2 regions of the Carboxydocella sp. JDF658 genome follow, and region 2 is predicted to be linked to the other one. Evidence: riboswitches for the same ligand, from Rfam matches in the RefSeq annotation. Region 2 holds a riboswitch; the other holds the start of a gene.
The links. Region 2 has a riboswitch for cyclic di-GMP ahead of JDF658_RS08500 (hypothetical protein). Riboswitches for the same ligand answer to the same signal wherever they lie in the genome.

Region 1 (7,386 bases), on a different contig from region 2:
CCGACTACCGGTACCTGGGCCAGCCAGATCAGCTCCCGGATAAGTTCTCTTTTGCGGATAATCCCCACTCTCTTCCCCTCTCCTTCCTGTTTTCTATTCGCTCACCCCATAGCTATAATGATAATTGTAGTAATAGTAGCTACCCTTCTTCATTTCCACCCCATTCAACACAGCCCCCAGCAGTCGTCCCCCGACCCGCTGAATCCCTTCTTTGGCCAGTCGGGCCTGCTGTCTGCTCACCGCTGCTGCCATCAACACCAGCACCACCCCATCTACCTTCGGTGCCAGCACCAGAGCATCCGTTACAGCCTGGATGGGCGGCGTATCGATGACCACCAGATCTGCCATCTCTTTTAACTTTCTCAGTATACTTTCCATTTCTTCTGCTGACAGCAATTCTACCGGATTGGGGGGAATCGGGCCAGAAGTCAGTACCCTCAACCCGGGCACACTGGTAGTCTGCAGAACATCCTTTAGTTCAAAATCATGGGTCATGACATTGGTCAATCCCCGGCTGTTTTTTAAGTCAAAGATCCTGTGCAAACTGGGCCTGCGCAAATCACAATCCACCAGGATTACTTCCTTTTTCTGCTGGGCCACCAGGGCGGCATAATTGGCCGCTACCGAAGACTTCCCCTCACCCGGGCCAGCGCTGGTAAACAGTATTGTTTTCAGTTCATGGGCCACATTGGCATACTGGATATTGGTGCGCAGCCGCCGGTATGCTTCCGCTACGGGGGATTTCGGTTCCTTGTCCACGATTAGCCGTTCCATTATCTGCCCTCCCTTAATCCCGGCGGGGAATGATGCCCAGCACTGGGATTTCCAGATATTTTTCTACATCTTCCGGTGTCTTGAGACTGTCATCCAGGAATTCCAGCAAGAAGATCAAGCCCGCAGCTACCATTAACCCCAGTACCAGAGCCATAGCCATATTCAGCGCCTTTTTTGGCTTGATGGGTTTTTCCGGCCGTACCGCCGGGTCAACCACCTTCACATTGTCTACCGCCATCATATCCTTGATCTGATCGGCAAAAACATAGGCGACAGTATTCACCAGATGAGCCACCCGTTCCTGGTTGGTATCCTCGGCACTGATGGTCAGCATGATGGTATCCTTTAGCAAACTAACTTTCAGCATCTCCTGGATTTCTTCCGGTTTCAGTTCCCCGCCCAGATTCTGGGCCACTTTTTCCGCCACTGTGCGGCTTTTCACAATTTCGTTATAGGTTTTCACCAGCTCCTTGGCAGCCAGCAAGCTGGTATAGTCATCCCGAATCAATTTCTGGCCACCTTTATTAACCAGTAAGGTCGCTGATGCCTCATATACCGGTGGCAACACAAAAAAACTGAGAATCCCGCTGGTTATTACCGCAATCAGAGGGATTACGATTAAAAGCAATTTGTGTTTCCACAGTATTTGCCCCAGCTCGCGCAGGTCAATTTCCTCTTCCAGCTGCACTGTCATGCCTCCTCGTTTATTTAAAATCATTTTTATCATTTTTTATTATAACTAAATCCCCCCTGATTTTATGTCGAATTGTGTATGCAATTCTATTTTTTTATCGACAAATTTTCTCGTTTTTTGTCGAAAATTTTTCAGTTTTCCTTCTTTTCTCTATCATATTTCGACATATAATATCTTCGCTTTATGTTAAAATTTGAATATATAAACATAAATCGGGGTGAGACTGTTGTCCTTATATATTTTCTTGACTCTGGTTGTCCTATCATTAATAGCTTTCATCCTCAGCCTGCTCTTACTGGAAAGGCGCAAAATCCGCCCAACCCTGATTTCTCTGGGGCTTACCGCCTGCTTTTGGTTGTCAACCGCAGTATACTGGTACCAGTATAAAAGCGAATGGTCCACCGATCCCCACTGGCTCAACTACTACAAAAACTTTCGCGGTCCAAGTATCACCGCTGCCCAGGCGGCCAGCACTGTCGACCATCCTGAAGTAATAACCCTGGCAGAACAGACCCGACAGGCCCGGCAGCGCATGCGAGAATTGCAGGCTGTAGCCAGAGGGAAAATCAACGGGGAAAACTTCGATACCTTTCAGTTGCTCCTAACCCAGGGCCGGCTTACTACCTCGGATTTACTGCCCCTCTATCAGCAGGGAGGCTTGTCTCAGGCCCAGTTACTGCAATTTGTGGACAAGGGCCTGCTCAGTGTGGAGCAATGGCAGGAGCTGGAGGAACAAATCAAAGAGGCGGCTGCCAAAAAAGCCACACCAGCCCCGCCGGCTCCCGCCCCGGTTAACCAGAAACCGGTCGCTCCTGTCGCCCAGCTGCAGGCCCGGCAACCCGGTACTACCGGTGCGGAAACGGTGGCTCTGGCCCTGGCCAGCCAGGCCAAGCAGCTGAGCCGGGCCCAGCTGGATCAGATGGTGCTAGCTCAACTCAAAACCGTTCCTGATGCGCAAATACAGGCCCTTTTGCCGGACCTCACCCCTGATACCGGTCGAGAGCAACTGACTGTGATCATCGTCAACAAACTGGTGGGCTGGAATCGCAATGAGCTGGCTGCCCGCTTCCTCTACGAATTCTATCGCTTGCCAGAAGCAGAGCAAAAACTATTACTGCAAAAACCCCTGACCACTTTACCACCCCAGCAGCAAATCCAGGCCCTCAGCAAACCCCTGGCCCTGCTGGTCAGTGACACCCTGGCCGGTCTGCAAAGATTGCTGGCCGCAAACTGAAAACCCCGCTTAGCGGGGTTTTCTTTTGCCCAGAACCTGGATGCCAGTGGGCAGCCCATAGCCATACCAGCTGTCCCATCCTTTACTGCCCAGATCAATTGCACCAGCTGTCAGCCGTTGCCTGATCTCTTTCGCTTTCAGCCTGGGATAGGCGGATTTCAATAAGGCTGCCAGCCCGGTGATATGGGGACTGGCCATCGATGTTCCGCTCATCACCTTATAATCTCCCCCCGGTATAGTACTGAGAATCTCCACCCCCGGCGCTACCAGATCCAGGGCCGGGCCAGTGCTGGAAAAGGGAGCCCGTTGCCACTGACGGTCAATCGCTCCTACGGCCATCACTTCCGGATACCTGGCCGGATAGAGAACGGTATCCCCTTTTCCTTCTTCGTTCCCAGCATTGCCCGCCGCAGCCATTAGCAGGATTCCCGCTCTGGCTGCTCTTTTCACCGCATACCGCAAAAGGGGATTGTTCTGTTTTCCTCCCAGGCTCAGGTTGACTATATCCAGCCGGTTTTTGATGGCCCATTCCAGACCAGCCGCTATGTCGCTGTACCAGCCGCTCCCCGCACTGTTCAGGGCCTTGATAGCAAAGAGCTCGACCCCCGGGGCAATCCCGACTACCCCTTGGCTATTGTCCTGAGCCGCTATTATCCCGGCCACATGGGTGCCATGACCATTATCATCCTGGAAGCTGTCCCCTGTCAGCGCAATCCCTCCGGCCACCTTCAAATCAGGATGCTGTAAATCAATTCCTGTATCCAGCACCCCTACCCTTACTCCTGAACCATTGACCCCCAGCTGGCTCGCCACCTGCGGGCCTGCCAGCACCGCCACCCCCCAGGGTATTTGCTGTTCCTGGGTGGTGGCCTGTTCATCTTCAAAAACTTCCATTACCCCGCGCAGGTTCCGTATCTGCTCAACTTCAGTCTGGTTCAATTCAATTACCAGATAAGGCATAGTTTCAAAACTGCGGACTATCTTGCCGGAAAGAGAGCGCAGTAAGCCTTCACGCCGCCGTCGCCAGTAACGTTCTTCCAGTTTGAGAATATAACGCTTCTTGCCTTCCATCCGGTTTGCCTCCTCTGTCTTTTTGTTGCATTATATTCCGCTGTCGTTAAATTGGCGATTTTTCTATTAAATTAGAACTTCTTGCCAGAGGCAGGATTTTTCCATTTAACCCCGAATATATTGGGTAAGAACAGAAGACAACGGGCAAACCAGGCGAAAGCCTGGGGCGCAAAGCCATGGGTCTAAGGTTCCCGTCGGGAACTATGATTGCCAGGCTGCTCATATGGCAAAGGGTAATGGCACTATAGCCATTTTGAGCAGCCTGCTTTCCAGTGGAAAGCAGGCTGTTTCTTTCCCACCCTTTACTGTACGCGCCCCCGGCTTTCCCTTCCCGCTGGGGGCGATATTTTATGAGGAAGCGAAGCGTGAGTCTGATTCTCCTGTTTCTGCTCTGGCTAATAGCCGCAGTGCCGGCCTGGGCAGCTGCCCAGCCTGGTGTCAGGTGGCTGGAACCCTTAACTTCCGAATTGGTAAAGGTAAAAATCAATCCCGCTCAACCGGGACAATTGCTGATTCAGGGTCAGAACTTGCCTGCCGGACAGGTACTGGTGGAAATCCGTCGCGGCGATGACCGCGCCGCCTATTACTTCCCGGTCCGTAACGGTGCTATCACTGGTTCCTTCTGGTTGCGCTTTGGCAGCGGCCAGTATTACCTGACCGTTTATCTCCCGGCCGGTGCTGCTTTCCTCTACCAGGTCGAGGCTGAAGCACGTCTGGAAGCTATCGACTTGCCGGACCGACGTTATCTCCTGCCTGGCAGTGGCGTGGAAAGCGACCATCCCGTTGTGCGTAAACTGGCTCAGGATCTGGCTGGCAAAAACGCTGGCGCCAGACCAAAAGCCTATAATATTTACCGCTGGGTAACCAGCAATATAGCCTATGATGCTGTTCGCCTCAGCAGCCAGCAACTTTATGGTCCCGGTTCAGGCGCCCTGGCCACCCTGGCCAGCCGCAAGGGCCTCTGCCTGGATTATGCCAATCTGACGGTAGCTCTCCTGCGCGCCGCTAACCTGCCGGCCAGGGTAGTGGTGGGCCAGGCCTATGACCGCGTCTGGTACGAACACGCCTGGGCCGAAGTCCTGCTGGACGGCAAATGGCAACCCCTGGACCCTACCTGGGATGCCGGTTACCTGGCGGGCAACCGATTTATCCCGCGTGCCCAAACCCTCTACTTCTCCATGTCCTACAGCCAGTTCTACCGCTACCACCGGGCGGAAGAATACCGATAAACTGCAAAAGCGGTACCTCGCCTTACGGCCTGGTACCGCTTTTTCCCTTATGACATCAATCTGGCCAGCAATGCTGCCAGTTCAGCTCTTGTCGTCACTCCTGCCGGAGCCAGTTTATCTTTTTTCCGTCCTTTCAGGATGCCGGCTTCCACCAGTTTGTTCACTGCTCCCTGCGCCCAGGTGGCTACCTGCTGCCGGTCGCTGTAGCTCTCCAGCTTACCGCCATTTCCGCCCTTGATTTTGCTCCCATAAGCCCGTTCCAGGATCACTGCCAGCTCCTGCCGGGTTAACTTATCCCCTGGCCGAAACTTGCCCTGATACCCCTGCATCAGTCCGGCTTTGGCCGCTGCAGCCACATAGGGCGCATACCAGGCCGAACTCTGGACATCAGAGAAGGTCGCAGTGGCGCTATCCTCTATTTCTGCTCCTGTGGCTTCCACCAGCATTTTAGCCGCTTCTGCCCGGGCAACCGGCTGCTCTGGCCGGAAGTATCCCTGCTCATCTCCATCGATTACGGCCAACCCGGCGATTTTTTCGATCTCCCCTCTGGCCCAGTGTTTAGCAGTATCGGGGAAACTGTTCTTCACAGCTACTACCCCGTATAAACCGCCTCGTTTAATACTGGCAGTAATGGTCCCGGTAGCAGCATCAAAATTTTGCTGCCGGACTTTCAGTTTTTGACCATTGCCTTTAAATTCGAAGAGATAAATATTTTTTTCACCCTGAACTTTGCTCTGATCCAGCTTAAAGCTAATTTTGAAGGCTTGTGGCGGCTTGAAGGACAGAACCAGATCATAAACCGGACTTAACAATTCTCCCCTAACGATAAAAGGAGGCTCTTCATAGGTCTTAACATACAGCAAGGCATTGGCCGGCAAGCTGGCATTGCCGAAATCCACTGCCAGGCGCCCCTGGTCTGCACTTACTGCTGCCCCGTTAGTCGGCAGGGAAAACTCCTCCACCCGGGAAGGAGCCAGCGGCCTGCCCGGCCGGATACTTACCGGCGCTTTAAACAGTGCCTCAGCTACTGCCTGGTGCCCGGCATCGGAGAGATGAGCATTATTATAGTCCTGATAAATGGGATCCTTTCCTTTGCCAAGATATTTGGCCACCCCCAGCTCCTGCAGGGACTTGAACACATCCACAATCACCACAGGAGGCATATAGGGGTCACTGTTGACCTGTTTCACGGCATCAGCAATAAAACCATTCAGGTAAGGAATCAACAAATCAAAGGCTTCATACTTTTTCTCTGCCGGGTCGGTAGCTCTCACCCCTGGAACTTTTTCTCCGGGTGCCGGGTTGTAGAAGTTGAGCAGATAGATGGTAGTGTCCTTACCGGTATTAATAGACCTTATTAATTGCACCGCAGTAATCAAGTTCTCTTTCAACTCATTTCCGGCCTGCCGGTAATTGTGGGGATTGCGTCTCACTGCCTGCATGAAATCATGGGCGCCAAACCAGATGGTAATCACCCTGGCCTTTTTGATCGCTTCCCGATTGGCCGGATCGGTAACAAACCGGAGCAGATCCCTGCTGGTTGCCTGTTCTTCTGCGATCAGGGTCAATTCCTTGACGCCCCGCCTGTCTTTTATTTGCTCGTAAAATCTCTGGACATAACTTTTAGAGCTGCCTACACCCAGGGCCAGCGAATCCCCCAGGGCCACATAGCCCACACCAGCCTTGTCTTCAGCTGCCCCTGCCTGCCGCGCAGGAAAAAATCCCGTCAACAGCAAGAATAGGATGCAAATGACGGAAATTATTTTTTTATGCAAACTTTTCAGCCCCTTTCTGCAGAATATTCTATACAATAAATTTCTTTTTCTATATTTGTTTTGATTTTCCTGCTCTGGTTAAGCAAATATTTTTAGTCATATTTCGACAAAAACCTGCAGCTTGCGTTTTTCTCATGCCTGGCTGTCCACCGTTAATGGCACAATCATTGAGCTGATAATTCGTTCTTCTGCTGCCAGAGCCAGCACTTTTAGCACCAATACCGTCAAGTCCGGATACGCTGCAGCATCCAGCGTCCAACTTACCGGACCCGTACCATTCGGGTATCTGATTCCCAGTCGCTGATCATTTACCAGCAGCTCTGCCCGGCTAACCGGCTCACCGAATCGCACCTTGACTTCTTTTTTCCCCCAAATTCTCGTCCCCGGAATGGGACTGAGCCACAGGATCTCCACCCCTTTTTGCACCTTTACCGCCGGACTTATAGCCCGTCTGCCCCCTGGTGTGTAGGCAATAGCTTTAAGAATATGGCTTCCCGCCCTTTTCTCCTTAAGTGATAAGGCAAACCGGTATGGTTGAGTGCCACCAGCTATACTGCCAATAAGTTCTTCGTCCCAAAACATCTCGACCCGTTCTATTCCTTCCTGGTC
Region 2 (7,386 bases):
AGCAAGTCCTCCCACATAAATAAACCTCCAAATGCAAAAACCTCCACCTGTGTATCATTGTAACACAAGCAGAGGTTTTAAGAAATTACCTAATCCTGTTATTTCACCACTTCTCCCGGCCAGGCCATCATGCCTCCTGCCAGGTTTTTGACCCGGGTGAAGCCCTGTTCCACTAGATACTGGGCCACCTGGGCACTGCGGCTGCCAGAAGCGCAAATCACTACGATAGTCTGGTTTTTATCCAGTTCCCCCAGTTTACCAGGGATTTCCCCCATGGGAATGAGGCGAGCCTCTTTAATATGCCCGGCTTCATACTCAAAGGGTTCCCGCACATCGATAACCGTTACCTTTTCGCCTTTAGCCAGCATGGCCTGCAATTCTTCACCACTGATGTCCTGATAAGTAGCCTGGGCCTGCTGCTGGGTTGCTGTTTCTCCCCCGGATTGGGTAGTTTCCTGTTTAGCACAGCCGGTAACGATCAGAAGACCACTCAGCAGAGTGATTAACAACCATTTTTTCACTTCCTTCTCCCCCTTTAGTTAAACCATCCCAGGAACCAGCCCCGTTTGGTGTAGATAAACATCGCCAGCACCAGAACAGTAGATGTCCAGAGTATAACCTGATTGCTTTTTTTGTGATTTTTGGTTCCCATCCAGTGGGCAAAGCCCAGCAGAACTATGGTAATACCGTAAAATATATTGCTATATTTCGATACCGAACCAACAGCGGCAAAGCCCAATCCCCCCAGACCGAGGGCGGCAAAAACTGCCGGACCCAGTCAGGCGATACAGGCCAGAAAGCCGGTGATAACTGCTCCAAGACTGGCCAGTTTCTCCCGCATGTTTTTGCACCTACTTTCTCTTGCATTCGCTACCAATTAGTATAGCATACTGCCCCCGGGTAAGCAACTGTTATTTTGTCGAGTCTTGTTGACGCAGCAGATGGGGACAGTTACAATCTTTATTAGTACAGTTAAAGGAGGCCCCGAGATGTTTAGTATAAAACCAAAAAATGATATTTTCTACCGCTTGTTAGGTGAGCTGGCCCAGTGCCTGGAAGAAGCTGCCCGTCATTTTCGCGCCATCATGCAAGAACAGCAACACTCTGAGCAGCTAATGCGGCAGCTGGATCAAGTTGAAGAAAAAAGCGATCAGATTGCCAAAGAATTAAAGAAAGAAATCAATCGTACTTTTATTACTCCCATCGACCGGGATGAGCTTTTCCGGCTCACCCAGGGGTTAGAGCACGTGGTCGATTACCTGCATGGCACCTGCGTAAAACTGGGACTCTATAAAGTGGAACAGACTACCCGGACCGGTCAGGAGCTGGCCGGGGTTGCCTTTGAAGCCAGTCTGGCTCTAGCCAAAGCCATAAAGCTCTTGCCGGAACTGACTTCCCGGCCGGAAGCAATCCAGAAGCTCTGTCAGACTATCAATGAGCTGGAAAGCCAGGGAGATAATATCTACCGCACCGGCCTGGCCCAGCTTTTTGCCCTGGATTGCAGTCCGTTGGAAATCATCAAGTGGAAAGACCTGTATGAATATATGGAAGAAATGCTGGACTTCTGTGATGATATGGCAGATTTATTAGAGGGAGTAGTGCTAAAATATGCTTAGTCTCACCGCTTTGGTCATTATCGTTGTTATCCTTGCTTTGTTGTTTGACTACTTAAATGGCTTCCATGATACCGCCAATGCTGTTGCCACTTCCATTGCCACCCGGGCCCTCAGCCCCCGGCAGGCAATTCTCCTGGCTGCCGCTTTTGATTTTCTAGGAGCGGTAACCCATACCGCTGTGGCAGCTACCATCGGAAAAGGAATTGTGGACCCAGCAGCCATAACCCAGACGGTTTTAATCGGCGCCCTCTCAGCTGCTATTTTCTGGAACCTGTTTACCTGGTACTATGGCATTCCCAGCAGTTCTTCCCATGCCCTCATCGGCGGCCTGGTAGGAGCTGCCGCTGCCCAGCACGGTTTTGCGCTCATCAAGTGGACAGGCCTGAGTAAAATCATCCTGTCCCTGATCTTATCCCCTATTCTGGGTCTGGTGGTGGGCTATCTGGTAATGGTGGGTTTTTTCTGGCTCTTCCGCTTTTCTCATCCCCATCAGACCAATAATGTTTTTCGTCGCTTACAGATCCTTTCAGCAGCGCTGACTGCCTATTCCCATGGCTCCAATGATGCCCAGAAGTCCATGGGCCTGATCACTATGGCTCTCGTCAGCGCCGGTATGATTGATACTTTTCATGTTCCCTTCTGGGTAGTAGTTGCCTGCGCCAGTGCCCTGGCCCTGGGTACCGCTACAGGGGGGAAAAAAATAATTCGCACCATGGGCGGGCGGATTTTTAAAATTGAACCCATAAATGGTTTTGCCTCGGATATTAGCTCTTCCCTGGTAATATTGCTGGCTTCCCGCTTTGGCCTACCCGTCAGCACTACTCATGTAGTCGCTTCCGCACTCATGGGAGTGGGCACAGCCAAAAACTTTCGCGGGGTAAAATGGGGGGTGGCCCGACAGATTATTACCGCCTGGTTTCTCACTTTGCCAGCTACCAGCCTGATCGGAGCCGGGGTCTATCTAGCCCTGGAATTATTGCTCTGATAGCTCCCTGGCTGCAGCCAGGACAGCTTCGGCATGGCCGGCTACCTTGACTTTGCGCCAGATCTGTCGGATAACACCATCGGCATCGATCAGGAAAGTGGATCTTTCAATCCCCATGCTTTTCTTGCCATACATATTCTTTTCTTTTAATACCTCATACAACTGACATACTTCCCCGTTACTATCACTGAGCAGAGGAAACTTCAGACCCAGTTTGGCCGCAAATTTCTCATGACTGGCTATGGAATCCCGGCTTACTCCGAGAATAACGGTATTGATGGCAGCAAACTGCTCCATCCGGTCATTAAAATCGACCGCTTCATTGGTTCAACCAGGAGTATTATCTTTAGGATAAAAATAAAGAACAACCTTTTTGCCAGCTAATTGGGATAAAGTGATTTCCTGTCCCCCGGTAGCGGGCAGGGTAAAATCAGGGGCCTTGAAGCCGATCTCTACCATATTCTCAACCTCCTCTGCTACTTATTTTCCTCATTGGAGCAGGATTTCCTGTTTTGTTGTCGAAAAAAATTTTTTAGAAAAACTTCTTAGGTCCCCCCAAAAATGATTGCCTGTTCGTATAATATAGCGAAAAGGAAAAAGGCAAAACCATCGAAAGGTGGTGACGCAAAGCTAAAGGGGCTACCGCAACTCCGTTGCCAGGCCAGCCAGCTGCCCGAGTGCGAGGCGATTTACCTCCTGCTCTGGCAGGAGGTAAAATTTTGAGCATTAAAAGGAGGTATGTCTTATGACTATCAAACACAAATTCCTGGCCACTTTTGTTGCCGCAATCCTGGCTCTTGGTCCTGTTTCCGCTGTTTTTGCTGAAGGGGAAACCACCACTACCACTGATGCTACAACCCAGACCACTGTTACTTCCGACACCTATGGCAATACCACTACTACTACCCAGGTCAATCCTTTTGAGCAGCAGGTTCTGCAGGTAAAAGCGGTGCTGGTTAAGCTGCTGGACAATCCGACCGATACAGCACTCAAGGCTGAGCTGAACAAGCTGATCACCAGCAAAAAAGATATCCGGGTTCTGGCCCAGGCTATCAATAGTCTGAAAAAAGATGCAGTGGCTGATTTCAAGAAAACTAAAGACAGTAAGACCTATGTGAAACGCATTCACCGGATCAATGAGCTGGCCAGGATGCTGAAAAAGGAAATTGTCAAACGGGAAAATGAAATTAAGAAAGAACAGAAAAAAGACAAGCGGGAACTGGCTCAATTAAAAGCCCAGGAAAAGAAACTGAAACAGGAACTGAAAGCCAAAGCCAAAGCGGAAAAAGCCAAACGTAAAATCGCTGAATTACAAGCTAAAATCAAAAAGTTGGAAGCTGAACTGGCTGCCGCTACCTCAGCTTTGAATCAAACTGCTCAGGCTACTACAACTGTTAATGCCTCCATTACCCAGTAAAAATCCAAGCCGCAGGCAAAGCCTGCGGCTTTGTTATTTAACCTCCACCGGGCAATGCGTTTTACTGTTTCAACCTGGGATCCAGGGCGTCCCGCAAACCGTCTCCCAGCAGATTAAAGCCCAGTACATTCAGCATAATGGCAATCCCGGGGAATATGGCCACCCAGGGCGCTTTAAGCAAGAGATCCCGGGTATCGGCCAGCATCGCCCCCCATTCCGGTGTAGGTGGCTGAGCCCCCAGGCCCAGAAAGCTGAGGCCGGCGGCATCCAGAATAGCTGTACCGATGCCCAGGGTAGCTGTTACAATAATGGGCGCAATGCAGTTGGGCAAAATATGGCGGAAAATAATGCGAGCATCCCTGGCCCCGATAGCTTTGGCCGCCTCGATATATTCAGTGGCTTTCACCGCCAGAACAGTAGACCGTACCACCCGGGCAAAGGTTGGCACATTCACCAGTCCGATGGCCACCATGGCATTTTCCAGACTGGGCCCCAGCACTGCCATGATAGCGATTGCCAGCAGGACACTGGGAAATGCCAGCATTATATCAACAATACGCATCAGGATGGAATCCAGCCAGCCGCCATAATAGCCGCCCAGCGCCCCCATCAGGGTGCCTACTATCAAAGCAATGCCTACAGAAATAACCCCCACTTCAACAGAGATGCGGGCACCATAAACAATCCTGCTAAAAATATCCCGGCCCAGCTTGTCCGTTCCCAGCCAGTGCTTGGCGCTGGGTGGTTGCAAGCGCTCCTTCAAACTCCCATCATGAACGGGGTCATAAGGAGCGATGAGCGGGGCAGCCAGAGCAGTAAACAGCAAGATAGCCACAATCAGCGCACCCAGCAGGGCAACTTTATTCCGCTTTAGCCGACGCCAGGCGTCAGCCCATAGTCCTCCTTTGTTCTGGCTCATGGCGCTCCTCCTTAACTGTAACGAATGCGGGGATCAATATAGGTATAAAGCAGGTCGACCAGAAGATTGATTAACACAAACAGCATGGCTATAAAAACAATACTGCTCTGCACCACCGGAAAATCCCTGGCCATTATGGCAGCATAGATATAGCGGCCAATTCCCGGCCAGGAGAAGATGGTTTCCGTCATTACAGCTCCACCCAGCAAGGAACCAAACTGCAAGCCGATTACCGTTAAAACGGGCAGGAAGGCATTGCGCAGGGCGTGCTTGAGCACAATCAGCCACTCCGCCAGCCCTTTGGCCCGGGCGGTGCGAATATAATCCTGCCGCAACACTTCCAGCATGCTGGAGCGGGTCATGCGGGCAATGATAGCCATGGGGATAGTGCCCAGAGCCAGCGCCGGCAAGGCCAGGTGCCAGAGGGCATCCCTAAAAGCAGCCATATCCCCGCTGAACAAGGCGTCCACAGTAATTAAGCCGGTAATCACTGGAACAGTATATTCAGTGCTCAGGCGTCCGGAAGGAGGGAACCAGCCTAAAGTCTGGGCAAAGAGGTAGATCAGCATCAGACCTAACCAGAAGATGGGCATAGAAACCCCGAACAAAGCTCCTACCATGGAGATATTATCAAAAAAAGAGTATTGTTTCACTGCCGCAATTATACCCGCAGTCAGACCGACGATCACCGCCACCAGCATGGCCGCCAGAGTCAGTTCCAGGGTGGCCGGGAAAAAAGTAGCCAGTTCCTTGCTTACCTGTTCATTGGTAACTATGGAACGGCCCAGATCTCCAGTCAGAATGTGGCTTAAAAAACGGCCGTATTGAATATATAAAGGGTCATTTAAACCCAATTGTTCTCGCAGTTCTTTTAGCGCCTCGGGTGTAGCCCGTTCGCCCAGCATGATCTGGGCCGGGTCCCCGGGAATAAAATGGATTAAGGAAAAAGCCAGCAGGGTTACACCAAAAAAGACGGGAATAATCTGGAGCAAGCGACGAACAATATATTGTGCCATGAATTTTCCTCCCTGAAAGAGAGAGCAAGAGGCCGGCCGCAACCGGCCTCTCCTCTGTCTTTACCAGCTTACTCTTTGTCAATGGTGTTAAAGCATTCACTACCAGTGGGATGAGGTACCCAGCCCTTGATATTTTTCCTGGCCGCAACCGGCGGGGTGGAATGAACCAGCGGTACCCAGGGAGCATCCGCTTTAATCAGCACCTGAGCCTGCTTGTACAGCTCAGCCCGCTTGTTCTGGTCGGATTCCTGCTGGGCTTTAATCAGCAGGTCATGAACCTTGTCATTCTTGTAGAAAGCAACATTTGAAGCAGAACCTTTGGTAGTGTTGTCCTTGTCCAGCAGAACATAGAGGAAGTTGTCGGGGTCACCATTATCCCCGGTCCAGCCCAGGAGATAGAGTTCGTGTTCCCCGTTTTCCCCTTTCTGGAGATAAGTACCCCAGTCAAAGGTTACGATTTCAGCCTGAATGCCCACAGCCGCCAGATCCTTCTGAATGGCTTCAGCAATTTGCTTGGGCTGCGGCATATAGGGCCGGGCGACCGGCATGGCCCAGAGCCTGGTCTTGAAGCCATTGGGGAAACCTGCTTCAGCCAGCAGAGCTTTGGCCTTAGCCGGATCATACTCATAGTCCTTCACTTCATCATTGTAACCCCAGAGAGAAGGCGGCAAGGGGTTCTTGGCCGGCTTGGCCAGACCAGCATAGAAGGCATCGATCAAAGCCTGCTTGTTGATGGCATGGTTAATAGCCTGGCGTACTTTTACGTTATCAAAAGGCTTTTTCTCGGTGTTCATGGCCAGATAGCCTACGTTCATAGAAGGACGCAGCAATAACTGCAGATTGGGATCATTCTTGATTCCTTCTACATCATCGGGGTTCACCCCGATCATAGCATCAATAGTGCCAGCTTTCAGTTCCATCAGCCGGGCACTGTTATCAGGGATGGTGCGAAAGATAACCTTGTCAACTTTAGCTTTTTCGCCCCAGTATTCTTCATTCTTAACCAGGACTACTTTGTCATCCTTTTTCCATTCCACGAACTTAAAGGGACCGGTGCCCACCGGGTTTTTGAAGTAGTCCTGACCGTATTTCTTGATGGCATCCGGGCTGGAAATACCGAAAGCAGCCATAGCCAGGTTGGCCAGGAAAGGAGCATTGGGTTTTTCCAGAATGAACTTGACGGTATACTCATCTACAGCTTTAACTTCCTTGATGATGCCGGGGAAACCGCCAAACATAGCGGCATAGTATTCGAAATCTCCCTGGTGATAGGGATTGTTCTTGTCGCGCCAGCGATCGAAATTGAATTTGACAGCTTCGGCATTGAAGGGCGTACCATCATGGAACTTAACTCCCTGACGCAGTTTGAAAGTCCATTCCAGCCCATCCTTGGAAGCTTCCCAGGACTCGGCCAGTGCCGGTTGGATCTCAGT

Region 1: linked by a shared signal. The riboswitch ahead of JDF658_RS01865 (transglutaminase family protein) and the one ahead of JDF658_RS08500 (hypothetical protein) in region 2 are both predicted to bind cyclic di-GMP.

The regions. Positions count from the first base shown of each region.
Region 1 is NZ_BDLR01000005.1:108,873-116,258, reverse strand. It holds gene JDF658_RS01890 (sugar transferase) at 1-68, opposite strand, end outside; gene JDF658_RS01885 (CpsD/CapB family tyrosine-protein kinase) at 94-774, opposite strand; gene JDF658_RS01880 (YveK family protein) at 788-1,462, opposite strand; gene JDF658_RS01875 (hypothetical protein) at 1,695-2,702, shown strand; gene JDF658_RS01870 (S8 family peptidase) at 2,712-3,773, opposite strand; cyclic di-GMP riboswitch class I at 3,907-3,996, shown strand; gene JDF658_RS01865 (transglutaminase family protein) at 4,124-5,002, shown strand; gene JDF658_RS01860 (S-layer homology domain-containing protein) at 5,050-6,777, opposite strand; gene JDF658_RS01855 (S8 family serine peptidase) at 6,910-7,386, opposite strand, start outside.
Region 2 is NZ_BDLR01000045.1:86,054-93,439, reverse strand. It holds gene JDF658_RS08530 (DNA double-strand break repair nuclease NurA) at 1-17, opposite strand, end outside; gene JDF658_RS14810 (rhodanese-like domain-containing protein) at 99-521, opposite strand; gene JDF658_RS08520 (hypothetical protein) at 536-739, opposite strand; gene JDF658_RS08515 (DUF47 domain-containing protein) at 990-1,616, shown strand; gene JDF658_RS08510 (inorganic phosphate transporter) at 1,609-2,601, shown strand; gene JDF658_RS08505 (peroxiredoxin) at 2,590-3,060, opposite strand; cyclic di-GMP riboswitch class I at 3,191-3,278, shown strand; gene JDF658_RS08500 (hypothetical protein) at 3,347-4,018, shown strand; gene nikC (nickel transporter permease) at 4,080-4,937, opposite strand; gene JDF658_RS08490 (ABC transporter permease) at 4,949-5,953, opposite strand; gene JDF658_RS08485 (ABC transporter substrate-binding protein) at 6,022-7,386, opposite strand, start outside.